Regions from separate parts of the Isoptericola sp. NPDC055881 genome, predicted to be linked through region 2. Evidence: riboswitches for the same ligand, from Rfam matches in the RefSeq annotation. Region 2 holds a riboswitch; the other holds the start of a gene.
What was found. A riboswitch is a leader RNA that binds a small molecule or an ion and turns the genes downstream of it on or off. The one in region 2 is predicted to bind ZMP and ZTP.

Region 1 (18,060 bases), on a different contig from region 2:
CCCCGAGTCCTCGGAGCTGTCGTCGTCCTGGGCGGGGGACGACGTGCCCTCCACCTCGCGCCGGGGGCCGCCGTCGCGCTGGACCAGGGCGCTCTCCCACCCGCACCAGGGGCAGTACTCCTCGAGGAGCTGCGCGGTGGGCGCCGTCTTGCCGCAGCTCGGGCACGTCTCCTTCGGCTCGATCGCCTGCTGCCAGGCCACCGTGTCGCGGTCGGTGCCCGCAGGGAACTCCAGGCCGTACCGCGCCGCCGTGTCGAAGGACGCCAGCGCTGCACGGATGCGGATCCCGAGGAGCTCCACACCCGCCACCGACACCATGATGTCGGCGTTCACCACCAGACCCTTGTCGAGCAAGGTCTCGACCACCTGCATGAGCGTGCCCTCGCGGGCGCGCTGCGGCTGCATCGGGCCGTCCGAGCCGGGGACCACCGTCATGCCGCGTCGCCCCCTCCGGTGCCGTTCCGAGCCTGCTGCACTCCTGGTTCCCTCCGGTCGCCTGTCCTGCTGTCGCCCCGGGTCACCGTTCCGTCCGGCCCCGGACGTAGCGACGTCCCCGGGTCACGCCGAGCAGCCCGCCGTCCGGGTCGAGCCGCACCTCGTACTCCGCGAGGACGTCCGACGTGCTGGGCACGTGCGCGTCCTCCAGCACCTCGACGGTGACGATCCAGCCGTCGGCGTCGCGCTCGATCCCCACCACGCCCTCGGGGTCGTGGTGGCTCAGCTCCTTGAGCTGCCGCACGGCGAGCCGCGCGGCACCCTGGGCGTCGAGGCGGCCGCGGGACGGCGGGTCGTCCTGAGGTTCGTCGTCCTCGGGCGCCTCGTCCTCGTCGGCCGGGTCGTCCTCCTCGGGCGGGTCGTCCTCGGGCGCCTCGTCGTCCTGAGGTTCGTCTTCCTCGGGCGCCTCGTCGTCCTGAGGTTCGTCTTCCTCGGGCGCCTCGTCGTCCTGAGGTTCGTCCTCCTCGGGCGCCTCGTCGTCCTGAGGTTCGTCCTCCTCGGGCGCCTCGTCCTCGGGCGCCTCTTCCTCAGGCGCCTCGTCGGTCGGAGCGTCCTCGTCGGACACCTGCTCCTGCTCCTCGACGTCGTCCGCCGTCTGCTCGTGCGTCGCGGACGGCCTGCTACGGCGGGCCGGAGCGGCGTGCGCCTTCCTGGCCGGGCTCATGCTCTACCTCCCTGGCGGCGTCGGCTCGATTCCAGCAGCCGGGCGACCAGCTCGCGTTCCGCCGCGTCGGCCTCGGCGTCGTCGATCGTGTGCGCCTCCCGGGCGCGGGCGATCTCGTCGAGGCGCTGGCGGATGGTGCCCGGGTCGTACCACTCACGCTCGGCCTCCGAGCGCACCTGCTCGGCCACCCACACGACGCCCCGGACCGGGGCGAGCGGGAGGGTGACCAGTGCGCTCAGGAGACCCACGCGTCACACCTCCTCGGTGAAGTCGTAGGGCGCCTGCGGCCCGACGAGGCGGACCGTCATGTGGTCGGCCACCTGCGCGGCCAGCGCCTCGAGCGCGACCTCGAGCCGCTCGACGTCGTCGTGGCGGACGAGGAGCGCCAGCTCGGCGATGTCTCCCGTCCGGGAGACCTCGTGCATCCGCGTCGCCCGGGCCAGCGGGGCGACGGTGGCGACCAGGCGCTGCTCGTCCCCGCCCCGCCGGCGCTCGAAGCCGGCCACGACCAGCTCGCCCAGGCGCATGCGGGCGTCGTAGGTGGACTCCTCGGAGCGGCCTCGGGTGAGTTCGCGCAGACGGCGGATCTCCGGCTCCTGCGCGACGAGCTCCGCGAGCACGGCGTCCTCCCGGTACCGGGCGGACACGGTGAGCTGCACCGAGCCCTCCAGGGCGCGCAGAGCCTCGGCATGCTCCGCCTGCGCGCCCTGAGGGACGGCGTCCGGCAGCTCCTCGTCCGTCGTCAGGGTGCCGAACCGCACCGGGAGGACGGGCCGCGTGGCGGCGACCGCGTCCAGCACCCGCGCGTGGTCCCGGACGTCGTCGGGCAGTCCGACGTCGCGCTGCACCGGAGCGTCGGACACGAGCGCCGCCACCTGCTCGAGTGGCACGACGCGCACGGGCTGGCCGTCCACGCCGGTGAGGTCACCGGGTGGGCGGGTGCCCTGCGCTACCAGCCCGTACAGGTACAGCTCGGGCGTGCCGACCGTGGGATCTTCCGTCGTGCTCAAGGTCACGAGCTCTCCTGTCGCGACGTGCGCCGGCGGCTGCGCTGCGTCGACTTGTCGTCGTCCTCGCCGTCGTCCTTGTCGTCCTTGTTGCTGGTCAGCGCGTCCTTCGCGCCGGAGACCAAGCCCTTGGTCTTGCCGTGGGAGCCGCTCTCGGAGATGTCGTCGATCAGCTCGGGCAGCTGCCGGCCGCCCGTCTGCTCCAGGTCGAGGCGGTTCGTGGCCTCCGCGAAGCGCAGGTACGTGTCCACGCTCGCGATGACGATGCGGGCGTCGATCGTGATCAGCTCGATGCCGACCACGGACACACGGACGAACGCGTCGATCACCAGTCCCTTGTCGAGGATGATGTTGATCACGTCGGCCAGCGACGATGACTGCGGGCGGTCCAGATATCCGCCGCCGGAGCGGCGGGTGGCGACCTCACTCATGCTTCCTCCTGGCTGCTCGTTCGGGTGGGACGGGTCCGGGGGTCACCGGGAGCGGCGGCGCCTGCTCGGCGCAGGCTCCTGGTCGCCGGCTTCCTCCTCGTCCTCGTCCTCGTCCTCGGCCTCGTCCTGGCCCTCGTCCTCGGCCTCGTCGGTGGGCTCGCCCTCGTCCGGCTCCTCGTCCTCCGGCTCCTCGTCCTCCGGCTCGTCGCCCTCCGGCTCGTCGCCCTCGTCCTCGGCGCCGGTCTCGACGTCGCCCTCCTCGTCCTGTTCCTCGCCTTCGTCCTCGCCCTCGTCCTGGTCCTGCTCCTCGTTGAGGACGTCCTCGTGGGACTTGACGATCTCCTCGTCCTGGATCTCGGCGTGGTAGCCCTCGAGGTCGTCCGGGTGGAGCATGACGTCGGTCATGACGTAGTGGACGAAGAACTTGAGCTCGAGCCGCAGCCGGCGCCCGACGGGCCGCCACACGTTGGCGACCTTCTCCATGAACCCGCGCGGGCGGTACTCCACGACCGCCACGATGCGGGTCAGGTCGTCGGTGACGGCGTGGAACGTCACCGCGCCGCTCAGCGTGCCCTTCTCGCCCGTGGACTCCCACACCACCCGTCGGGTGGCGATCTGGTCGACGATCGTCGCCTCCCACTTGCGGTGGGAGAGGAACACCTTGCCCTCGAAGGAGACCTTGCCCTCGTCCTGGTCGAGCTTGGCCTTCTCCACCTTCTTCATGAAGTCGGGCCAGCGGTCGTACTCGGTCCAGGCGTCGTAGACGACGTCGATGGGCGCGCCGACGTCGATCGACTCGACGATGTTGATGTACCGGTGACCGCCGCTGCTCCCACCGCCGCCGCCGCTGAAGATGTCCTTGACCTTGTCCTTCAGACCGCTCGCCGCCGACTTGACGCCCGCCTTGAAGGGCGAGTCGCCCTCGGCGAGGCTCTTGGCGCCCGTGACGGCCGCGGAGCCGGTGGGGTTCTGGGCATAGTCGCTCAGCCGGTCCGTGACGGAGCCGACCTTGTCGCTCACCGTGCTGACGGCCTTGTCGCCGAACGCGCGGGCCAGACCGCCGAAGGAGTCCTTCAGGCCGCCGAGGCCGCCAGACAGGGGGGACTTCGCACTCTCGCTCATGGCTCTCTCCTCTCCGCCGCGATCAGGACGACTTGCGGGTGCTGGACGACCGCGAGCCGGAGGTCCGCGAGCTCGACGTCTTCGAGCCGGAGGACTTCGAGCCCGAAGCCTTCGAGCCGGACGCCTTCGCGCCGGTGGATCGCGAGCCGGACGCCTTCGCGCCGGTGGACCGCGAGCCGGAAGACTTGGTGCCGGACGACGCGGAGCCGGAAGACTTCGAGCCGGACGTCCCCGTGCGCTGGCGCGGCGTGCTCGAGCGCGTGCTCGAGCGGGTGCCGGACGACTCGTTCGCCGAGGTCGAGGACCGGCGGCGGCGCGCCGGCGCCTTCTTCTCGGCGGGCGGCTCCTCCTGCTCCGCCTCGTCGCCTTCGTCCTCAGGTGCTTCGTCCTCGGGTGCTTCGTCGTCGGGCGCCTCGTCCTCGGGCGCCTCGTCCTCAGGTGCTTCGTCCTCGGGTGCTTCGTCCTCGGGTGCTTCGTCCTCGGGTGCTTCGTCCTCGGGTGCTTCGTCCTCGGGTGCTTCGTCCTCGGGTGCCTCGTCCTCAGGTGCCTCGTCCTCGGGCTCCTCGTCCTCGTCGCGCTGCGACCCGGACTCAAGACGGGAGGTGAGGGAGTCGACGCGGCTGGTGACCGCAGCGAGAGCAGCCTCCTTGCCGGCGTCGACGAGCCGGCCGGTGACGTTCTCCGTCAGCTTCTTCACCTGGGGTGAGGAGGCGAAGTCGCGCAGACCCCCCAGGCTGTCGAGCAGGGCGCCGCGCGTCGACTCGTCGCGCAGGCGGTTCCCCGCCACTGCTGTTCCGAGCAGCACGGCAGTCTTCAACTTCTTGGTCCGGCCGAGCAGATAGCCCGCTGCCAGAATCGCTGCGAGCTTGACCTTGTCGTCCATCGCAACCTCCAACCGGTGGTCGTCGGTCCTCTCCAGCACGCTCCTCGACTGGATCTCCACCGTGGCACAGGCGGTCGATGCTTGCGAGCCCGTTGCTGCGGGCACCGGATGGACGACGACCAGCCGCCCGATCCTGCGCGGAGCAGCGACGGGCGGCCGGTCGTGGGTCGAACGGGCGTCAGGCGCGGGCGAACGTCCCCGCGAACGCGGTCCACGACTCCGGGGCGAGGCGCACGCGGGTCGTGCCGCCCTCGGCCGCCGAGGCGACGGCCGCGACGTCGACCACGGACCAGCACGTCTCGGTGACCTTGGCGGCGTGCTCGGGCCCCTCGACGGCGGGCTCGTGGTCCGCGACCATCTGCCAGCTCTCGGTGAGACCGAGCGAGGCGCCCACGTGGGCCAGCTCGACCTCGACCACCCGGTCCGACCGGTTGGTGAGGAACAGGCCGAGCGAGCCGTCGTCGTCCACCGTCGCGGCCGCCGTCACCTGGGGCGCGGACCCGTGCCGCGCCGTCTCGTAGGACGGCGACTCGACGCGGACGTCGAGCGCGGTGCCGCGCGCGAGGCGCGACGTCGTCGCGAACGGGTGGAACGTCGGCTGGCGCCAGGCGTCCCCGCCGGGGGCGGTCATGATCGGCGCGATGACGTTGACGAGCTGCGCGAGGCAGGCCACCGGGACCCGGTCGGCGTGGTTGAGGAGGGTCACCAGCAGGTCGCCCACCACGACGGCGTCGAGGCCCGAGTAGACGTCCTCGATGATGCGCGGCGCGTCGCGCTGGATCGGCAGGTTGGCCTCGCCCGGGAAGCGGGTCTCGAGGTACCAGACGTTCCACTCGTCGAAGCTGATGGTGATCTTCTTGTCGCTGCGACGCTCGGCGCCGACGGCGTCGGCGGACGCCACGACACGGTCGATGAAGCGGTCCATGGCGGTGCCGGACGCGAGGAAGGACGCGCGGTCGCCGCCGACCTCCTCGTAGTACGCGTGCATGGAGACGTGGTCGACGAGGTCGTACGTGTACGACAGGACGGTGCGCTCCCACTCGCCGAACGTGGGCATCTGCATCGACGACGAGCCGCACACGATCAGGGAGATCGACGGGTCCACGAGCTTCATCGCCTTGCCGGCCTCGGCGGCGAGCTTGCCGTACTCGTGCGCGTCCTTGTGCCCGATCTGCCAGGGGCCGTCCATCTCGTTGCCGAGGCACCAGAGGTGGACGCCGTACGGCTCGGCGCGGCCGTTCGCGATGCGCAGGTCGGCCCACCGCGTCCCGGCCTCCCCGTTGCAGTACTCGACGAGCGCGGCCGCCGCGTCGACGCCGCGGGTGCCGAGGTTGACGGCCATCATCGGCTCGACCCCCTCGCGCTCGGCCCACTGCAGGAACTCGTCGGTGCCGACGAGGTTGGGCTCGACGGTGCGCCACGCGAGGTCGAGGAACGGCTTGCGCTGCTCGACGGGGCCGACGGCGTCCTCCCACACGTAGTTGGAGACGAAGTTGCCGCCGGGGTAGCGCACCATCGGCACGCCCAGCTCGTGGACCAGGTCGGCGACGTCGCGGCGGAAGCCGTGGGCGTCCGCGGCGGGGTGGCCCGGCTCGTAGATGCCGGTGTACACGGCGCGGCCGAGGTGCTCGACGAACGAGCCGAACAGGCGGCGGTCCACGGTGCCGCGGCGGAAGTCGGGGTGCAGGGTGACCCGGGCGTGGGGAGCGGTGCTCAGGTCGGTGCGGGGATCGGGCATGGGTCTCTCTCACGTTCCTCGTCGAAGTGTCGATGACGCATTACAACGATGTAGAGTCAATCATGGTCGCCAGGGACGGCACCAGGGGTCAGGACGTTCTGATCCCACGACTCGAGGAGGAATCGGCATGCGCAGGAGCCCGGCAACCCTGACGGCGTCCACCGCACCGACGCATGCCGCAGGGCCCGTGGGCGGCACGCTGCCCGCGGCGCGCACCCGCCCGCTGCCGGCCGGCGCCGTGCGGCTGTCGGCCACCGGTCACCTCGGGGCGTGGCAGGAGCGCAACGCCGCCGCGACGATCCCGCACTGCCTGGACGCGCTGGAGACCTCCGGCGCCCTGGACAACTTGCGCCGCGTGCTCGACCCGGCCGACCCGGAGCACCACGACGGCCCGTACCGCGGCTTCAACTTCGCCGACTCGGACGTGCACAAGACGCTCGAGGCGGTCGCCTGGGAGTCGGCCCGCGCGGGGGAGCCGCGGCACGAGGACGCGGTGCGGCGCGTGGTGGACCTGCTGCGCCGGGCGCAGGCGCCGTCGGGCTACCTCGGTTCGCACGTGCTGGGCTCCCGCGACCCGTCCGACGCGGCGCCGTCGGGCAGGCCGTACGGCGACCTGCGCTGGGGCCACGAGCTGTACGTGCTGGGGCACCTGGTGCAGGCGGGCGTCGCACGCGCCCGCGCGACCGGCGAGGACGACCTGCTCGACCTCGCGATGGGCTGGGCCGACGACGTCGTCGCGCGGCTCGCGGACGGCGAGGAGCTGGTCTGCGGCCACCCCGAGGTGGAGACCGCGCTGGTCGAGCTGTACCGCGAGACCGGCGACCCGGCCTACCTCGACGCCGCCCGCCGCATGGTGGACCTGCGCGGCCACCGTCGCCTCGGGGCGGGCCCGTTCGAGCCCGTGTACCACCAGGACGCGACGCCGGTGCTCGAGGCGGAGGAGGTGGCCGGGCACGCGGTGCGCCAGCTCTACCTGCTGGCGGGGGTGACCGACCTCTACCTGGAGTCCGGCGAGCGGGCGCTGCTCGACACCGCCGTCCGCCTGTGGGACGACGCGCACGGGCGGCGCACCTACGTCACCGGCGGTATGGGGTCGCGGCACAAGGACGAGTCCTTCGGCGACCCGTACGAGCTGCCGCCGGACCGCGCGTACGCCGAGTCGTGCGCGGGCGTGGCGAGCGTGCTGTGGGACTGGCGCATGCTGCTCGCGACGGGGGAGTCGCGGTACGCCGACTCGCTGGAGCACGCGCTGCACAACGTGGTCGCGGCCGCGTCGTCGACCGACGGCACCGCGTTCTTCTACTCCAACCCGCTCCAGGTGCGCGACGGGCACGACGGCGCGGACGAGTACCAGGCCTCCGGGCGGCGCGCCTGGTTCGCCTGCGCGTGCTGCCCGCCCAACCTCGCACGGCTCGTCGCCTCGTTGCACACGATGGTCGCGACGCTCGACGCCGACGGCGCGCTCGCCGTGCACCTGTTCGCCGACGCGGACCTGGCCGTGCCGGGCTTCGCCGTCCGGCTGGAGCTGCGCACCGGCTACCCGTGGGACGGCGACGTCCTCCTGACCGCCGACGCGCCGTTCCCGGTGCCGCTGGCGCTGCGCCTGCCCGGCTGGGCCGACGCGGCGCGCACGCGCCTGGAGGTGGACGGCGAGCCGGTCGACGTCGCGTCGGCACTGGACCGGCGCGGGTACCTGCGGGTGGCGGCGGGGGCGCGCCGCGTCCGGCTCGTCCTGCCCCTGGAGCCGCGCGTGCTGCGCGCGCACCCGCGCGTGGACGCGGTGCGCGGCTGCGTCGCCCTGGCGCGCGGACCGGTCGTGCACTGCGTGGAGCAGGTCGACCACCCGGGCGTGGTCCTCGACGACGTCGAGCTCGACCTCGCCGCAGGCGTCACCGTCGGCCCGGCGGACGACGCGCTCGGCGTCGGGGCGACGCTCCGCGCCGTCGGCCGCGCCCAGCCGTCCGCGGGCCGCGCGCTGTACTCCGACGTGCCCGACGACGTGCCCGAGATCTCGCCCGACGCGGTGCACGTCGCCGTGCGAGCGGTGCCCTACGCTGTGTGGGGCAATCGAGCAGAGGGCCCGATGCGTGTGTGGATCCCGGTCTCTGCGCCCCCGCGGCCCGGCGACCGACGACGGTCGGGGAGGTGAGCGGCATGCGTGTGACCATGCACGACGTGGCGCAGCGCGCGGGCGTGTCGATCAAGACGGTGTCCAACGTCGTCAACGGGTACCCGCACATCCGGCCCGAGACGCGCGAGCGCGTCGAGGAGGCCATCGAGCACCTCGGCTATCGCCTCAACACCACGGCCCGGAACCTGCGCACGCAGCGCACGGACATGATCACCCTCGCGGTGCCGGAGCTGCGCCTGCCGTACTTCGCCGAGCTCGCGGACTCCGTGATCCGCGCCGCCGAGGAGCAGGGGCTCACCGTGCTCATCGAGCAGACCGGGTCGGTGCGGGAGCGGGAGATCGAGCTCCTCGACGGCCGCCGCCGGCACCTCACCGACGGCGTGATCTTCTCGCCGCTGGCGCTCGGGCAGGACGACGTCGACCTGTTCGCCGTGGACTTCCCGCTCGTCGTGCTGGGCGAGCGGGTCTTCGACGCCCCGGCCGACCACGTGACGATGAACAACGTGGCCGCGGCCCGCGCCGCCACGCTGCACCTCGCGTCGCTCGGGCGGCGCCGCATCGCCGTCGTCGGCGCGCACGAGGGCGAGCTGGTCGGCTCGGCGGCGCTGCGCACCGAGGGCTACCGCCAGGGCCTCGCCGCCGCGGGCCTGCCCTACGACCCGGAGCTGGTGAGCGAGGCCGGGCTGTGGCACCGGTCGACAGGGTCGGAGTCGATGGGCCGGCTGCTCGACTCGGGCATCGAGATCGACGCCGTCTTCGCGCTCAACGACGCGATGGCGCTCGGCGCGCTGCACGCGCTGCACGCCCGCCGGGTGGACGTGCCGGGCGACGTCGCGCTCATCGGCTTCGACGACGTCGACGACGTGCGGTACTCGGTGCCGACGATCAGCTCGGTGGACCCGGGGCGCGAGCAGATCGCACGCACCGCCGTGGACCTGCTGGTCGAGCGGATCGCGGGCGGCTCCGACCGTCCGTTCCGCCGCGTGGTCCCGGGCTCCCGCGTCGTCGGCCGGGAGTCGACGGGCGACGCGGCGGAGGGCGCGGAGAACGTGGTCGCCGTGCAGCCCGGCGGCGACGAGGAGATCGTGGTGGGCCTCAGCGCGACGGCGTGAGGCGGGTCGCGGGCGTCACGCCCAGCGGCACGGTGGTCATCCTCCGGCCGCGCCCTCGGCGACCTGTGCGTCGATCCGGTCGAGCCGGTCGGTCGCGAGACGGGCCGTGGCCCACAGCCAGAAGGCGGGCCCGGCCAGCACCGCGAGCAGCGGCAGCACCCACGCGGCGACGAGCACGACCGCCGCCACGACCAGCACGGCGAGCGACGTCGCAGGCGCGAGCAGCGGGAGCAGCAGCAGGAGCCGCCAGGTCTCCACGACGCCCCGGGCGTAGCGCGCGACGACCACCGGCCAGCAGGCGAGCGCGACGGTGGCCCAGGCCCCGACGACGAGCAGCCCCGCCTGCAGCACGGCCCTCGCCGGCCCGTCGAGCAGGTTGAGCACGACGCCGTCGCACCACAGCAGCGCGGCGACCGCCCACACCGGCGCGAACAGAGCGTTGGTGCGGCCGAAGCCCTCGCGCCAGGTGCGCCAGAAGGTGCGCCACGGCGTCGGCTCGGCCGTCATCCTCCCGGCCACGACGCCGCCGGCGCGCAACGCGGGCCCCAGTCCGAGCAGCACGCCGCCCGCGAGCGTCCCCAGCGCCACCATGGCCGTGACCTCCACGAGCAGGGTCGCCCAGCGCAGCGCGAGCATGACGCCGCCCGCCCACCCGGGCACCTCGGCGTCGGCCACGGCGCCGGCCACCCCCGCCGCGGGTGCGTCGGGCCGGCGGCGCGTGGGCTCGCGGTCTGCGCGGGCGGTCACGGCAGCCTCGTCGCGAGCGTGACGCGGCCTGCGTCGTCGAGCGCCTCGAGGCAGAGGGTGGCGCGGTCGCGCACCGCGTCCCACCCCGGGTGCACGACGGCGGACACCGCCGCGCCGTCGTGCGCGACCCAGGTGAACCGTCCGTCGCCCAGAGGGCGCACGTCGTCGAGCGGGCCGAGCTCACCGACGACGGCGTCCTGCACGTGCGTCGGGTCGGCGCCGGGGTCGAGCTGCTCCCAGGTGCCGCCGAGGGCGTCCGGGCCGGACGGCCAGCGCGTCGTGTCGTCGACCTCCCGGTCGGCTCCGGCCCAGGGCTGCGGGGACACCAGCGGCCAGCCGTCGTGCGTCCACACGAGACGCCGCAGCTGCAACCGGTGCTCGGTGGGCGCCTCGGCGTCGCGCACGTGGTGCACCAGCAGCTGACGGGCGTGCGAGCCGCCGTCCGGCGTGGCCACCTGCTCGCTGAGGACCGACGCGTGGCCGGGGGCGAGGATGCCGGGGCCGCCGACGTGCCGGTGCCCGGAGAGCACGGGCACCCCGACCGTCCACGGGTCGGCCTCGACGTCCGTCAGGAGCCGTCCGGTGCGGTCGCGGAACGGGCCGGTGACGGCGTCGCCCACGGCTGCTCGCAGGTGGTAGCTGCGGGCGAGGGAGTCGTAGGAGACGAGCAGCGCCCAGCCGCCGCCCGGCCGAGGGAGCGCGAATGCGCCCTCGACCGCGCCGTCGGCCTCCCGCGGGCGCCGGGCCAGGAGCCGGCCGGGCGCCTCGTGCAGCGCGCCCGGGGCGGGCACGAACCCCTCGGCGACGAACCCGGTGCCCGCGTCGAGAGGCAGCGCGTGGATCCCGCTGAAGAAGGACCCGTACACGAGCCACTGCGTCCCGTCGGGCTCCGTCACGACGTTCGCGTCGATGGCGTTGGGATGCCCGAGGCCCGCCGGCGGGTCCAGGTGCGCGCTCGCCACCACGATCCCCCGGTCGGTCCACGGGCCGGCCGGGTACGGCGCGTCGGCGAGGCCGATCGCCGAGCGCCGCGACCCGAACGTCGACGCGGAGTAGTACATGCGCCACAGCGGCCCCGCGGGAGTCGCGACGCGCACCACCTCCGGCGCCCACAGCCCCTGCGCGCCGGACCACGCACCCGCCGGGCCCGGCACGCCGGGCAGCGCCCACCCGTGCAGCTCCCACGTCACGAGGTCGGCGGAGCGCCGCACCTGCACGCCGCCGCGCACGGGGCCGTCCGACCGGGCGTCGGTGGAGAACAGCCAGTAGGTGCCGTCGTCGTCGCGCACCGCGGTGGGGTCGTGCACGTGCCGCCCGCCCCACGTCGACGTGTCGGGGGTGTCCTCGGACGAGGTCACCGTCGTCGTGCCCGTCGTCGTGCCCGTCGTCGTGCCCGGCGTCGTGCCCGGCGTCGTGCCAATCGTCGTGCCGGTCATGTCAGCCCTTCGTCCCGGTCAGGGCGACGGACTCGATGATCTGCCGCTGGAAGATCAGGAACACCACGAGGATGGGCAGCACGGCCACCACGGACGCCGCCATGATCAGCGGGTAGTCGCGCTGCGTCGCGTACTCCACGTTCATGTTCGCGATGACCACCTGCAGCGTCTGCCGCTCGGGCGTGTTCAGGTACAGGATCGGCGCCAGGTAGTCGTTCCAGACCGCCATGAACCAGAGGATGAACTGGGCCGCGACCGCGGGACGGATGATCGGCATGATCATGCGCCAGAAGATCTGCCAGTAGGAGGCGCCGTCGATCTTGGCCGCCTCGACGAGGGAGTCCGGCACGCTCGACAGGTACTGGCGCAGGAAGAAGATCATCACGATGTTGCCGAAGATCGCCGGGACGATGAGCGGCCACAGCGTGTCCACCCACCCGATCTTCGAGAACATGACGAACTGCGGGATCATGATCGTCGGGAACGGGATCATGATGCCCGTGAGCAGGCCGACGAAGATCGCGTTCTTGAAGGGCATGCGCATCTTGGCGAGGGCGAATGCCGCCAGGGAACACGTGAACGTGCCGATCACGGTGACGCTGAGCGACACGACCAGGCTGTTCTTGATGCCGTCGAGCACGTACGAGTCGGTCCACATGCGCACGTAGGTGTCCCACTGGGGGACCTCAGGGATCCACACCGGCGGCAGGGCGAAGACCTCGAGCTTGGTCTTCAGCGACGTGGAGAACATCCACACGAGCGGCGCGATCATGAAGACCGCGCCCGCGGCGAGGACGACCCACACGATCGTGTCGGTGAGGCGGGACCGGTTCCGGCGGCCGAGGCGCGAGCCGGTCGTGCCGGACGTCGACCCCGTGGTCGTGGGCGTGGCGGGCGTGGTGTCGGGCGTCGTGGCGGGCGTCGTGGTGGTCATGGGTGTCTCCCTGGCCTCAGTCGACGACGAAGCCGGCGTTGCGCCGGTTCAGCCGGAACTGGATGAGCGTGATGACGAGGATGAGGAGCCCGAGCACCACCGACATCGCGGTGGCGTAGCCCATCTGCTGGTACCGGAACGCCTGGAGCCAGATGTGGTAGACGACCGACGCCGTGGAGTACTCCGGGCCGCCGGTGGGCGTCATGATCTGGATCTCGATGAAGATCATGGCGCCGCCGATGATCTGCGTGACCACGAGGAAGAAGGTCACCGGCTGCACCATCGGCAGCGTGATCGAGCGGAACTTCTGCCAGCCGCCCGCGCCGTCGAGCTCGGCCGCCTCGTACAGGGACCGCGGCACGGACTGGATCGCGGCCAGGTACAGCAGCATCGAGTACCCGAGCCCCTTCCAGACCGCCATCATGATGATCGCGGGCTTGGCCCAGGTCGGGTCCGCCAGCCAGTTCGGGCCGTCGATGCCGAAGATCGCGAGGAACTGGTTCACCAGGCCGAAGTCGCCGTTGTACGCCCACTGCCACAGGATCGCGATCGCGGCGATGGACGAGATGACGGGGACGTAGTAGATCGCGCGGAACGCGGCGCGGCCGAAGAGCTTGCGGTTCATCATCACGGCGAGCGCCAGCGAGAGCGCGAGCCCGATCGGGATGCCGATCATGTAGAAGAACGTGTTGAACAGCGTCTGGTGGAACCGCTCGTCGCCCAGCAGGGCCACGTAGTTGTCGAGCCCGATGAACGTCATCGGGCCGAGGCCGTTCCACCGGGTCAGCGACGCGTACAGCGCGAAGCCGGTGGGGTAGAGGATGAAGAGCAGGTAGCCGACCACGGGCGCGGCGACGAAGAGCAGCGCCCACCTCTTCTCGGAGCGGTGGAGCCGCGAGGACCCGCCGCGTCGTGGCGGCGCGGGCGCCGGGTCCGGCGCCGCGGGGCGGGTGCCGGCCGTGGCCGGCAGTGCGGTGGACGTCATCGCAGACTCCTTCGTCCAGGAACGTGCGGGGGAGGGCGGCGCGGCCGTCCCGGGAGGGGCGGCCGCGCCGCGGGGGGCGTCGGGGCGCAGGCGTCAGCGGCGAGCGCGGGAGGCGGTCGTCACGGGGCGGAGCCGGCCGCCGCGGCCTGCTCGGCCTGGGTGTTCGACTGGTCGAGCAGGTCCTGCATGCGCGGCTGCACCTCGGCGAGGTAGTCGGCGGCGGTCTGCTTGCCGTCGAGCACGGGCTGGATGCCGACCCACAGCTCGTCGTACCACTCGGCGCCGTAGGTGAACGACGCCGGCATCTCCCGCCCGTAGTCCTCGGCGATGTCGAGGAACTCCTGGCGGTTCTTGGGCTTGAGCGTGTCGTCCTCGTCCGCCTCGGCCGCCCACGTCTTCGCCGTGTCGATGCGGTTCGGGATCTGGACGTTGGCGTCGACCAGCGTCTGCTGCGCGGCCTCGTCCGTGGACAGGTAGGTGGCCAGCTTCACGGCGTCCTCGGGCAGGTCGGTCGTGTTCGAGACGCCGATGCCGAGCGAGCCGACCCACGTCGCCGGCTTGCCGGTCTTGCCGACGGGCCAGGGCATGAGGTCGTACTCGAAGTCGAGGTCGTTGTAGACGCTCATGTCCCACGGCCCGACGGGGAAGAACCCGATCTCGCCGGCCATGAAGCGCTGGTAGGTGTCGAGGGTCTGCGCCTGCTCGGGGTTCGGCGTGACGCCGTACTTGGTGGTGAGGTCGGCGATGAACTGGATCGCCTCGGCGAACTCGGGGGTGTCGACGGTGACCTGGGTGTGGTCGGGGTTGGTCCAGTCGCCGCCGTTGCTCCACACGAAGGACTGCGAGTTCCACTGCACGTTGAGGCCGGTGCCCCACTGGTCGGTCTTGCCGTCGCCGTCGGTGTCCTGGGTGAGCTCCTGGCAGATCTTGAGCCACTCGTCCCAGGTCAGGGGCTTGTCCGGGTCGGGACGGTCGATGCCGGCCTTCTTCAGCATGTCGGCGTTGTAGCCGAACGCGAACGGGCCGATGTCCTTGGGCAGGCCGTACAGCTTGCCGTCCGGGGTGCCCTGGGTCTTCCCGTCGAACCGGTAGGAGTCGACGCCGTAGGGCCAGATGTTGTCCAGGTCCACGCCCTGGTCGGCGACCTCGTCGGTGATGTCCATGAGGACGCCGGAGCTGACGTAGGACTGCAGGCTGGCCTGCTCGATGTAGAACACGTCGGGGACCTTGTTGCCCGCGACGGCGGCCTGGAGCTTCTGCGCGTACTGGTCCGCGGAGGTGACGATCATCTTCACCTTGACGCCGGTGTCCTCGGTGAACCGGTCGATGGCCTCCTGGTAGGCCTTCTTCTCGTCGTCGCCACCACGGAACATGAAGGTGAGCGTGTCGTCGTCGGAGCCGCTCCCGCTGCCGGAGCTGCAGGCGGTGACGGTACCGGCGGCCACCACGGCTGTGACGATGCCGGCGATCAGGCGTGACTTCCTCATCACGGGGTCCTCTCGGAGATCCGGGACGCGTCCGGCGCGGCGTCGCCCCGGTGCGTTTACATCGATGAAGAGCCATCGACGGCGCCCAATGTGGCACGCCTCGCGCGTCGGGGTCAAGTGGCCCAGGTCACGCGTCTGCAACGATGAACATGGCACAGGACCGACATGGCACAGGACCGCGGCCGCCCGGCCCGCGCCGAGGTAGTCCACACCGCGCCGAGGTAGTTCAGACCGTGCCGAGGTAGTTCAGACCTCGGCGAGGTAGTCCGGGGTAGTGCCGAGGTAGTTCAGACCGTGCCGAGGTAGTTCGCGGAACCTGGTGTCCCGCGCTACCTCGCCGAGCTCTCGACTACCTCGGCAGGTTCGGGACTACCTCGGCGCGGGTCCGACTACCTCGGCAAGTTCGCGACTACCTCGGCGAGGGTGGAACTACCTCGGCGGGAGTCCGACTCCCTCGCGGTCGGCAGGGGACCGGGCCGATCGGATCGGCTAGGATCGCGAGGGTCGCGACTGGCGTACAGGTGGATCACCACCGGGGAGCGACGCGCTGTGCAGACGACGGGTCGTTCGCCTGGGCCCGGTCGCTCGATTGACATGATGGTCCGGCACCCTGACAGGGAGCCAGGCCCGTCCGACCGCCGTCCGACACAGCAGGAGAACGCCTGATGAGCACTCCCGACCCCACGTTCAACGCGCCCCTGGCCGAGCTCGACCCGGAGATCGCGGCCGTCCTCGACGGGGAGCTGGCCCGCCAGCGCGACACCCTCGAGATGATCGCCAGCGAGAACTTCGTCCCGCGTGCCGTGCTGCAGGCGCAGGGCTCCGTCCTGACGAACAAGTACGCCGAGGGCTACCCCGGCCGCCGCTACTACGGCGGCTGCGAGCAGGTCGACATCGCGGAGAACCTCGCGATCGCCCGCGCCAAGGACCTGTTCGGCGCCGAGGCCGCCAACGTGCAGCCGCACTCCGGCGCACAGGCCAACGCGGCCGTGCTGCACGCCCTCATCAACGCCGGCGACAAGATCCTCGGCCTGGAGCTGGCGCACGGCGGCCACCTCACGCACGGCATGAAGATCAACTTCTCCGGCAAGCTGTACGACGTCGGCGCCTACGGCGTGGACCCGCAGTCGTACCGCATCGAGATGGACGAGGTGCGCAAGCGTGCCCTCGAGCACCGCCCGGACGTCATCATCGCCGGCTGGTCCGCGTACCCGCGCCAGCTCGACTTCGCCGCGTTCCGCGAGGTCGCGGACGAGGTCGGCGCCAAGCTGTGGGTGGACATGGCGCACTTCGCCGGCCTGGTGGCCGCCGGGCTGCACCCCAGCCCCGTGCCCCACGCCGACGTCGTCAGCTCCACGGTGCACAAGACCATCGGCGGCCCCCGCTCCGGCTTCATCCTGAGCAAGGAGGAGCACGCCAAGAAGATCAACTCGGCCGTGTTCCCGGGCCAGCAGGGCGGCCCGCTCATGCACGTGATCGCGGCCAAGGCCGTGGCGTTCAAGGTCGCGGGCACGGACGCCTTCAAGGACCGCCAGGAGCGCACGCTGCGCGGCGCGCGGATCATCGCCGAGCGTCTGTCCCAGGCGGACGTCGCGGAGCAGGGCGTCTCCGTCCTCACCGGCGGCACGGACGTGCACCTGGTGCTGGTGGACCTGCGGCACTCGTCGCTCGACGGCCAGCAGGCGGAGGACCTCCTGCACGACGCGGGCATCACCGTGAACCGGAACGCCGTGCCGTTCGACCCGCGCCCGCCGCGCGTGACCTCCGGCCTGCGGATCGGCACCCCCGCGCTCGCCACCCGCGGGTTCGGCGACGCCGAGTTCACCGAGGTCGCGGACATCATCGCCGTCGCCCTGCGCGACGGCGCCTCCGCCGACGTCGACGCCCTCGCCGCACGCGTCGCGAAGCTCACGGCCGACTTCCCGCTCTATCCCGGGCTGTCCCAGTGACCGCGCGGCTGCTGCCGGGCAAGCCGGTCGCCGAGGCCGTCTTCGAGGACCTCGGGCCGCGGATCGACGCGCTCGTCGCCGCCGGGCACCGGCCCGGCCTGGGCACGATCCTCGTCGGGGACGACTCGGCGAGCGCCGGCTACATCCGGATGAAGATGGACAAGGCGACCGAGCTCGGGTTCACCTCCCCGCACATCCACCTGCCGCAGGACGCCACCCAGGCGGACGTCCTCGCGGCGGTGCGGGAGATGAACGACGCCGACGACGTCGACTCGGTCCTCATCCAGAATCCCGCGCCGCCGCAGATCGACTTCGACGCGGCCATGCTCGCGCTGGACCCGGACAAGGACGTCGACGGCCTGCACCCCGTGAACATGGGCCGGCTCGCGCTGGGCATGCCAGGACCCGTGCCGGCCACGCCGGCCGGCATCGAGGCCCTGCTCGCGCACTACGAGATCCCGGTCGCGGGGCGCGAGGTGTGCATCCTCGGGCGCGGGACGACGCTCGGCCGTCCGCTGGCGCTGCTGCTCTCGCAGAAGCGCCCGACGGCGAACGCCGCGGTCACGGTCGTGCACACGGGCGTCCCGGACTGGCCCGAGTACACGCGGCGCGCGGAGATCGTCATCGCGGCCGCCGGCGTCCCGGGCATCCTGCAGCCCGAGCACCTCTCGCCGGGAGTGACCGTCGTCGGCGGTGGCGTCCGCTACGAGGGTCGCCGGCTGCTGCCGGACGTGGACGAGTCGTGCGCAGAGGTCGCCGGGGCGATCACGCCGCGCGTCGGCGGCGTCGGCCCGACGACGATCGCCATGCTGTTCCGGAACGCGGTCGAGGCCGCCGAACGAGCGGCCGCCTGACGCACGCACCGTGCGACGTGGTGCCCAGCCCGGCGACGAGCGTGCTGACTTGCTCCTCAAACCTCGGGTTTGAGGAGCACGTCAG
Region 2 (9,495 bases):
GCCTCGATCACCTCGGCGTCGCGGATGGACCCGCCCGGCTGCACGACCGCGCGCACGCCGGCGTCGAGCAGCACCTGCAGGCCGTCGGCGAACGGGAAGAACGCGTCGGACGCGGCGACCGCGCCGCGCGCCCGCTCCTGCCCCTCGGCCAGCGTGTTGGCGCGCTCGACGGACAGACGGCAGGAGTCGACGCGGTTGACCTGACCCATGCCGATGCCGACGGCGGCGCCGTCCGCGGCGAGCAGGATGGCGTTCGACTTCGCGGCGCGCACGGCCTTCCACGCGAAGGCGAGGTCCGCCAGCGTGGCCTCGTCGGCAGCCTCGCCCGCGGCGAGGGTCCAGGAGGCGGGGTCGTCGCCCTCGGCCTGGAACCGGTCGACCTCCTGGACGAGCATGCCGCCGGAGATCGGGCGGTTCTCCGCAGCGGCGCGCGGCGGGGTGTCGACCACGAGCAGGCGCAGGTTCTTCTTGGCCTGGAGGATCTCGAGGGCCTCGGGCTCGAAGCCGGGCGCGACGAGCACCTCGGTGAACACCGGGGCGATCTGCTCGGCCGCGGCCTTCGTGACGACGCGGTTCGCCGCGATCACGCCGCCGTACGCCGACACGGGGTCCGTCGCGTGCGCGCGCGCGTGCGCCTGGGCGACGTCGGCTCCGACGGCGATGCCGCACGGGTTGGCGTGCTTGATGATCGCGACGGCCGGGCCCTCGTGGTCGTGGGCGGCGCGCCACGCGGCGTCGGCGTCGACGTAGTTGTTGTAGCTCATCGCCTTGCCGTGCAGCTGCGTGGCCTGGGCGAGCCCGGTCGCACCGTCGGTCCGCGTGTACAGGGCGGCCTTCTGGTGCGGGTTCTCGCCGTAGCGCAGCACCGCGGCGCGCTCGAAGGCGGCGCCCGCGACGTCGGGCAGGTGCGACTCGACCGCGACCTCGTCGGGCGCGTAGGAGCTCGCGAACCAGGAGGAGACCGCGACGTCGTACTGCGCGGTGTGGGCGAACGCCGCGGCGGCGAGCCGCTTGCGCTGCGCGAACGTGAAGCCGCCGCCCTGCACGGCCGCGACGACGTCGTCGTAGCGGGCCGGGTCGACGACGACCGCGACGCTCGGGTGGTTCTTGGCCGCGGCGCGGACCATGGACGGGCCGCCGATGTCGATCTGCTCGACGACGTCGTCCGGGCCCGCGCCCGACGCGACCGTCGCCGCGAACGGGTAGAGGTTCACGACGACCAGCTCGAAGGTCTCGATGCCGAGGTCGGCGAGCTGGGCGAGGTGGTCGGCCTTGCGGGTGTCGGCCAGGATGCCGGCGTGCACGCGCGGGTGCAGCGTCTTCACGCGGCCCTCGAGGCACTCGGGGAAGCCGGTGAGCTCCTCGACGCGGGTCACGGGGATGCCGGCGTCGGCGATCTTCCCGGCGGTCGAGCCGGTCGAGACGAGCTCGACGCCGGCGGCGTGCAGGGCGGTGGCCAGCTCGACGAGGCCGGTCTTGTCGTAGACGCTCAGCAGCGCGCGCCGCACGGGGCGCTGTGCGTCGTCGGCGAGCTGGACGTCGGGGGCGGACGGTGCTCCGGACATGTGTCTTCTCCTCGGTGCGGGTTCTCGCGGAAAGACCCTCGCACCCAGGCGGGCGGCGCGCATGACGGGACACGTCGGCCGCTCCCCGGTGGTGACCCACCCTCGCCAGTCACGGCCGAGGCGGAGTCTACCGAACGCCGCCGGGCCGGGTCACGGCAGCGCGACCTCGATCCCGAGCAGGCGCCAGGCGCGCTCGGCCATCGCCGCGCGCTCCCCGGCCGGCCTCCGCGTGAGCGCGCCGGCCACGAGCTCGACCCCGAGCATGAGGTCGTCCACCCCGACGTCCTGGGGCACCTGACCCGCCGCGAGCGCCGCCTCGTGGTGGGCGGCGAGCACCGCGGCCACGCGGTCGCGCAGCTCGAGCATGCGGCCGGGCCGGTCCTCGGCCAGCAGGTCGACGACACCCACGGACTCGATGGCGTGCCGGGTCACGAGCCCGAGCAGGCGGGGCAGGGCGGCGCCGTCGGCGGAGGCGGCCTCCAGCTCGGCGACGTTCTCCTCGACGACGGCGGCCACGAGGGCGACGCGGTCCGGGAAGTGCCGGTAGAGACTGCCCTGCCCGACCTCGGCGCGGCGGGCCACGGAGCTCAGCGGGGCGGCGGTGCCGGACTCGGCGAAGACCGCGTGCGCCGCCCTCAGGAGCGCGGCCCGGTTGCGTGCGGCGGCCGCGGGCCCGGGGTTGCTCCTGGCGGCGGGGCGAGGGTTGCTCCGTTCGGTGGGCACGGGAATAGACTATCAACCGGACAACATTGTCCGGTTACCTGAGACCCCCTCCGGGGGACCGCCATCAAGGAGAGCACCATGGCCCTGTCCGCATCCTCGACCGTCGGCGAGTGGCTCGACCACCCCGTCGGAGGCCGCATCCTCGGCGCCGTCCTCGAGCAGGCCGGCGCCTCCGCCGAGGCGCTCGCCCCGGCGCGCAGCCTGCCCCTGGAGCAGCTCGTCGCCCTGTCGAACGGCAAGTTCCCGGCCGAGATGGTCGACGGCCTCGTCGCCGCCTACCGCGAGCAGGCGCCCGACGACGCCGACGCGCCAGGCACCGCGTCCGGGAGCACGGCGGGTGCCACGTCCGCGCCGGCCCCGTGGACCGAGCAGGTCACCCCCGGCCGCTTCACCGGCCAGACCGTCGTCGTCACGGGTGCCGCCTCCGGCATCGGCCGGGCGGTCGCCGCCCGCGTGGCGCGCGAGGGCGGCCGCGTGGTCGCCGTCGACCTGGCGATGGAGAAGCTCGACGAGCTCGCCGCGACCCTGCCGGACGCGGAGGTCGTGACCGTCGCGGGCGACATCACGTCCGCCGCGTCGGTCGAGGAGATCGTGCGCGCGGCGGGCGACCGGGTCGACGCGCTCGCGAACGTCGCCGGGATCATGGACGACATGGGCGCGGTGCACGAGCTCACCGACGCGATGTGGGAGCGCGTGATGCGCGTGAACGTCGACGGCACGATGCGCCTCATGCGCGCCGTCCTGCCCGGGATGCTCGCCGCGGGCCGGGGCCGGATCGTCAACGTCGCCTCGGAGGCGGGGCTGCGCGGGTCGGCCGCGGGCGCCGCGTACACGGCCTCGAAGCACGCCGTCGTCGGCCTCACCAAGTCGTCCGCCGTGATGTACGCCGGCACGGGCGTGCAGGTGAACGCCGTCGCGCCCGGCGGCGTGGCGACCGGCATCCAGGTGCCCGGCCAGGCCGAGTTCGGCGGCGCGCGCCTGGGCCGGTTCATGGGCAACATCCCCGGGATCGCGACGGCGGAGCACCTCGCCGCGTCCATCACGTTCCTGCTGTCGACGGACGCCGTGAACCTCAACGGCGCGATCCTCGCGTCGGACGGCGGCTGGTCGGCGGTCTGACCGACCGAGCTGTCAGACCCAGGTGCGGGCATGCCCTGGCCTGGCTCTGACCGCTCGAGCGCACGGAAAGTTGTCAGAGCCACGTCATGCTCGCGCGTGACGTGGCTCTGACAGCTTCGCCGGGTCACTCGGCGGGCATCGGGATGGCGTCGTCGGCCCAGGCGTCCGGGGTGCCGACCCGCCACAGCGAGGGCACGAGGGCGATCCCCACGACGGTGACCGCGAGCAGCGCCACGAGCGTCCACAGCACGGCGCCGATGCCGCCCGCCCCGAGGAGGCTGCCGCCGACCAGCGGTGCGATCGGCAGGGCCGCCACCCCGCTGAGGCCCAGCACGGACGAGAGCCGCCCCTGCATCTGGTCCGGCGTGATCGCCGCGGTGTACCCCGCCATCGCGGCGTTCACCGCCGGGACGAGCAGCACACCCACCCCGATGAGGACGACGTACGCAGCGTAGGTCTGGACGAGAGCCATCCCGGCGAACGCGACGACCAGCAGCCCGAGCGAGACGACGGTGACGGCGCCGAGCCGCAGCCGCGCGACGAGCGGGGGCGCGAACAGCGAGCCGAGCAGCATCGACCCCGCGGCGACCATGTTGAAGACGCCGATGAGCACGGGCGGCGTGCCCGTCCGGGCGAGCTCGAGGCTGATGCCGATCATCATGCCGCTCAGCGCGACGTTGACCATGACGAACAGCCCGATGCTGGCGCGGAACAGCGGCACCGACCACACGTAGCGCAGCCCCTGCCTGAGGGCGACGAGGGGGTGCGTGGCGCGCGCCTCGGCGTCCCCGCCGCCGAGCGGCTCCCGGACGAAGAAGGCGCAGACGGCGGTGGCCGCGGTCCCCACGACCGCCCCGAGCATCGGCACCACGTGCGCGACGCCGTAGAGCACGCCGCCGAGCGGTCCCCCGAGCATCCCGGCGACGGCGTCGCGTCCTTGCGCGGCGGCGTACGCGGTGGGCAGTTGCGGCTGCGGGACGACGGCGCGGAACGCACCGCTGATGGCCGGGTCGAGGAAGGCGGTCGCCACGGCGGCGCCGAACAGGACCGCCGCGAGGTGCCACGCCGTCAGCCCGCCGAGGACCCCGGCGACCACGACCGTGGCCCACAGCAGGGCCGCGACACCCGCCGCGACGACGACGAGCCGGCGGCGGTCCGTGCGGTCGGCGACGACGCCCGCGGGCAGCGCCGCCAGGAGCGCGCCGGTCTGCCCGACGGCGGCCACGACGCCGGCCGCGGTCGGCGAGCCGGTGAGCTGCAGCGCCAGCAGCGGCACCGCGAACCTCGTGACGCTGCCGCCCAGCGACTGCGCGGTGAGCCCGGACATGAGCAGCAGGTACGGGCGGTTGCGGCGCAGGGGCCCGACGGCCTCGGTCGTCGCGGTCCCCTCGGTCGGGGTGGCGGTCTCGCTCGGTGCGGACGGCGCTGCGGCCGCCGTGCTCTGGGTCATGACAGGGACGCTAGTCCCGCAACATCAGTTGCGCAATAGTTATTGCGCATCGAATCTTGCGCACCTGCCGTTGCGGGACGTTGCTAGGCTCAGAGCGTGCTGGAGACCTCGATGGACATCACCGAGCCGGAGGCGCTCCGCGCCCTGGCGAACCCCGTGCGGCAGCGGATCCTCATGCAGCTGGCAGTCATGGACCACGCGCGGGCCGCCGATCTCGCCGAGGCGATCGGGCACCCGGCCAACTCCGTGAGCTTTCACCTCCGGGTGCTCGCCAAGGCCGGGATGATCGTCGAGGCACCCGAGCACGCGCGCGACAAGCGCGACCGCGTGTGGACCAACGCGGCCGGCAGCTTCAACGTCAAGACCGACACCCCGGCCTCGCGGGAGGCCGTGCTGCGCCCCGCCATGCGCTGGGCCTCCGACGTCTTCATCAACGGGCACCGGGACGACGAGTCCGTGCGTCGGCAGTTCATGACCTCGTCGATCCTGCTGACCAAGGAAGAGGCCGACGCCCTCGCCACGGAGGTGCACGAGCTGCTGAACCGCTGGGGGGACCGGACGCTCGCGGCAGCGCGTGCCGAGCCGGAGGTCGTGCGCGAGACCTACCAGGTGCTCAACGTCCTCGGGCCGCGCGATGACGTCCACCGGGGCACCGAGGCTCCCGCGCAGGACTGAGCGCGCGCGTCAGCCCAGGACGGCGCTCCGCCCCTCGACGCGCAGGCCCTCTCGGGCGATGCGGCCCACGGTCTCGACGAGCAGGGCGCGCTCGGCGACCTTGATCCGCTCGTGCAGGGCCGACTCGTCGTCGGTGTCGAGCACGGGCACGGTGGCCTGCGCGAGGATCGGGCCGGTGTCGACACCGGTGTCCACCACGTGCACGGTGCAGCCGGTGACCTTGACCCCGTAGGCGAGGGCGTCGCGCACGCCGTGCGCGCCGGGGAACGACGGCAGCAGGGCGGGGTGCGTGTTGACGATCCGCCCGGCGAACCGCTCCACGAACGAGGGTGCCAGGATCCGCATGAAACCGGCGAGGACGACGTAGTCCGGCCGGAACACGGCGACGGCCTCGGCGATGCCGACGTTCCACGCGGCCCGGTCGTCGAAGTCTGCCGGGGCGACGACGACGGACGCCACGCCGGCGTCGCGCGCGAGGTCCAGGGCACCGGCGCCGGGCTTGTCGGAGACGACGCCGACGACGCGGGCGCCGTAGGCGGGGTCGTCGTGCGCGGCGAGCAGAGCGGCGAGGTTGGACCCTCCGCCCGACGCCAGGACGACGAGCCGAGCCTGGGCCGTCTCCCGGGTGGACGTGGACGCGACGGGGTGGCCGGACGGGGTCTGCACGGACGTCACCCTACTCGTCACCAGCTCATGGTCCCGGTCCCGCTCGGCGCCGCTACGAACGCCGCAGCCGCGCCCCGACGTCGAGATACGCGCAGACCAGCACGATCGCCGCGCCCGCACCGACCTCGACGGCCACCACGGCACCGAGGAGGACGGGGTCGGCCCCGACCGCGGCCAGACGGCCGGCACCGGCCGCTCCCCCGGCCCACCACTGCAGCAGCCCCGTCACGACGCCCGCGAGCAGGACGACGCCCGCGAGCACCTGCGCGACGTCGGCCCACCGCACACGCTCCGGGTCGAGCCGCCGCCACGCGAACCAGCCCGCGAGCAGCCCGCACGCGACGACGACCAGCGGCCCCGCGACCGCGGCCGTCGTGCCCGACCAGTCCGGCCCCGGCAGCGCGCCCAGCAGGGGCACGGCGGGCAGCGGCCCGGTGGTCGTGCCGCCGGGGGCGAACGACGTGTCCTGCCCGACGGCGAACCCCGGCCCGGCCAGCCAGGCCGTCGCCCAGAGCACGACGTTGGGCAGCAGGGCGAGCTGCGCGACCGCGAACACCACGCCGCCGATCCAGCCGGGGTCGAGCCCGGTCACGACGTCCTCCGACGTCGCCCGGCCGGCCACGACCCACACGCCGGTCAGGGCGGCCCCGAGCCCGAGCAGCGCGAACAGCGCCACCGTCCCCGCCTGCAGGCCGAGCCGCACGACGTCGGGCACGGCGCGGTCCAGGAGTCCGCCGGGGACGACGACGAGCGGCCGGTCCGGCGGGACGAGGATGCCCAGCGCCGCGCCGACCCCGCCCACGACGAGACCTCCGAGGGCGGCCAGGGCGAGCCGTGGGCCCGGGGCGGCCAGGCCGTCGCCGCCCGCCACTCCTGCCGTCGCCAGCGCCAGCGCGCAGGTCACGGCGGCGTAGGTCGTGGCCGCGCCGACCCAGGCAGGGAGGGTGGGCAGCGCGGAGCGCTTGACGGACACGTAGGCGGTGAAGACGGCGAGGGCCCCGATGCCGAGCGGGATCACGGTGACGACGCCGGCCCCCGCGGCCATCGGCACGCCGTGGCCGAGCAGCCAGAGCCCGGTCGCGACGCCGACGGCACCGGTCCATGCGGAGTCGGCGGAGCCGCCCAGCGCGCCGACCACGGCCAGCAGCACCACGACCGCGCCGGACAGGACGATCCCCTGCACGGCGGCCCAGGCGCCGGAGGTCGCCGCGGCGAACCGCTCTCCCCCGCGGCCCGGGGCGGCGCCGTCGACCGTGCGGACGGTGCGGGTGGGTCGGGTCCCGGGTGGTGCGCTCACGGCCCCATCGTCACCCGCGCGCCTGCCAGAACCTCGCAGACACACAGACGGCGCCCGCCCCCAGGGGGCGGACGCCGTCGTGCGCGTCGTGCAGGGCGTCAGGACGCCTGCAGGTCAGAGCGCCTTGAGGATCTCGCGCATGAGCTCGGCGGTCTCGGACGGCGTCTTGCCGACCTTCACGCCCACGGCCTCGAGGGCCTCCTTCTTGGCCTGCGCGGTGCCGGCCGAGCCGGACACGATCGCACCGGCGTGGCCCATCGTCTTGCCCTCGGGGGCGGTGAAGCCCGCGACGTAGCCGACGACCGGCTTGGTGACGTGCTCGGCGATGTACGCCGCCGCGCGCTCCTCGGCGTCGCCGCCGATCTCGCCGATCATGACGATCGCCTTGGTCTCCGGGTCGTTCTCGAAGGCCTCGAGCGCGTCGATGTGCGTGGTGCCGATGACCGGGTCGCCGCCGATGCCGATGGCGGTCGAGAACCCGAGGTCCTTCAGCTCGTACATCATCTGGTAGGTCAGGGTGCCCGACTTCGACACGAGGCCGATGGGGCCCTTGCCCGTGATGGTGTGCGGCGTGATGCCGGCCAGCGACTCGCCCGGCGTGATGATGCCGGGGCAGTTCGGGCCGATCATGCGGGTCTTCTTGCCCTGCAGGTAGGCGAAGACCTCCGCCGAGTCCTGCACCGGGACGCCCTCGGTGATGACGACGATCAGCGGCATCTCGGCGTCGACGGCCTCGATCGCCGCGTCCTTGGTGAACGCCGGGGGCACGAACAGGACCGACACGTTCGCGCCGGTCTCCGCCATGGCCTCCTTGACGCTGCCGAAGACGGGAAGCGTGACGTCGTTGCCCTCGTGGTCCTTGTGGGTCACGGTGGTGCCGGCCTTGCGGGCGTTGACGCCGCCCACGATCTGCGCGCCGGAGTCGAGCATCAGGGCGGTGTGCTTGGCACCCATCCCGCCGGTGATGCCCTGGACGATGATCTTGCTGTCCTTGTTCAGGTAGATCGACATGGTTCTGAAGTCTCTGCTTTCGACGTCTGCGGGGCGCTCAGAGGTGGGCGAGCTCGGCGGCCTTGGCGGCGCCGCCGTCCATGGTCTCGGCCAGGGTGACCAGCGGGTGGTTCGCCTCGGCCAGGATGGCGCGGCCGAGGTCCACGTTGTTGCCGTCGAGACGCACGACCAGCGGCTTGCTGGCCTCGTCGCCGAGGATCTCCAGCGCACCGACGATGCCCTTGGCGACCTCGTCGCAGGCGGTGATGCCGCCGAAGACGTTGACGAACACGCTCTTGACCTGCGGGTCGTTGAGGATGACGTCCAGGCCGTTCGCCATGACCGTGGCGTTGGCGCCGCCACCGATGTCGAGGAAGTTGGCGGGCTTGACGCCGCCGTGCTCCTCGCCGGCGTACGCGACGACGTCGAGGGTGCTCATCACGAGGCCCGCGCCGTTGCCGATGATGCCGACCTCGCCGTCGAGCTTGACGTAGTTGAGGCCGTTCTCCTTGGCCTTGGCCTCGAGCGGGTCAGCCGCGGCCTTGTCCTCGAGCTCCGCGTGCTCGGGGTGGCGCACCTCGGAGGCGTTCTCGTCGAGCGAGACCTTGCCGTCGAGGGCGACGATCGCGCCGTCCTCGGTGCGGACCAGCGGGTTCACCTCGACGAGGGTGGCGTCCTCGGCGGTGAAGACCGTCCAGAGCTTCTGGATGACGTCGGCGACCGGGGCCTTGAGGTCGTCGGCGAAGTTCGCGGCATCCACGATCTCGCGGGCCTTGGCCTCGTCGATGCCCACGATCGGGTCGACGGCGACGCGGGCGAGCGCCTCGGGGCGCTCGACGGCGAGCTGCTCGATCTCCATGCCGCCCTCGACGGAGCACATGGCGAGGTAGTTGCGGTTCGCACGGTCCAGGAGCACGGAGAAGTAGAACTCCTCGGCGATCTTGGCGCCCTGCGCGATCATCACGCGGTGGACGGTGTGGCCCTTGATGTCCATCCCGAGGATCTCGGAG

Region 1: another riboswitch for ZMP and ZTP. It lies ahead of glyA (serine hydroxymethyltransferase); the one in region 2 lies ahead of purH (bifunctional phosphoribosylaminoimidazolecarboxamide formyltransferase/IMP cyclohydrolase).

What each region holds. Positions count from the first base shown of each region.
Region 1 is NZ_JBSHCR010000057.1:8,911-26,970, forward strand. Features, by position in the region: gene ACWGKI_RS15875 (gas vesicle protein) at 1-435, opposite strand, end outside; gene gvpO (gas vesicle protein GvpO) at 518-1,159, opposite strand; gene ccmI (c-type cytochrome biogenesis protein CcmI) at 1,156-1,407, opposite strand; gene ACWGKI_RS15890 (GvpL/GvpF family gas vesicle protein) at 1,411-2,175, opposite strand; gene gvpJ (gas vesicle protein GvpJ) at 2,172-2,597, opposite strand; gene ACWGKI_RS15900 (SRPBCC family protein) at 2,640-3,719, opposite strand; gene ACWGKI_RS15905 (hypothetical protein) at 3,742-4,602, opposite strand; gene arfA (arabinosylfuranosidase ArfA) at 4,781-6,340, opposite strand; gene ACWGKI_RS15915 (glycoside hydrolase family 127 protein) at 6,468-8,489, shown strand; gene ACWGKI_RS15920 (LacI family DNA-binding transcriptional regulator) at 8,495-9,583, shown strand; gene ACWGKI_RS15925 (DUF624 domain-containing protein) at 9,620-10,330, opposite strand; gene ACWGKI_RS15930 (arabinan endo-1,5-alpha-L-arabinosidase) at 10,327-11,766, opposite strand; gene ACWGKI_RS15935 (carbohydrate ABC transporter permease) at 11,768-12,700, opposite strand; gene ACWGKI_RS15940 (carbohydrate ABC transporter permease) at 12,717-13,685, opposite strand; gene ACWGKI_RS15945 (ABC transporter substrate-binding protein) at 13,805-15,172, opposite strand; ZMP/ZTP riboswitch at 15,669-15,756, shown strand; gene glyA (serine hydroxymethyltransferase) at 15,838-17,121, shown strand; gene ACWGKI_RS15955 (bifunctional 5,10-methylenetetrahydrofolate dehydrogenase/5,10-methenyltetrahydrofolate cyclohydrolase) at 17,118-17,975, shown strand.
Region 2 is NZ_JBSHCR010000101.1:1,379-10,873, reverse strand. Features, by position in the region: gene purH (bifunctional phosphoribosylaminoimidazolecarboxamide formyltransferase/IMP cyclohydrolase) at 1-1,565, opposite strand, end outside; ZMP/ZTP riboswitch at 1,601-1,688, opposite strand; gene ACWGKI_RS19580 (TetR/AcrR family transcriptional regulator) at 1,716-2,288, opposite strand; gene ACWGKI_RS19575 (SDR family NAD(P)-dependent oxidoreductase) at 2,367-3,407, shown strand; gene ACWGKI_RS19570 (MFS transporter) at 3,532-4,857, opposite strand; gene ACWGKI_RS19565 (ArsR/SmtB family transcription factor) at 4,954-5,532, shown strand; gene purN (phosphoribosylglycinamide formyltransferase) at 5,542-6,198, opposite strand; gene ACWGKI_RS19555 (cell division protein PerM) at 6,251-7,495, opposite strand; gene sucD (succinate--CoA ligase subunit alpha) at 7,610-8,506, opposite strand; gene sucC (ADP-forming succinate--CoA ligase subunit beta) at 8,544-9,495, opposite strand, start outside.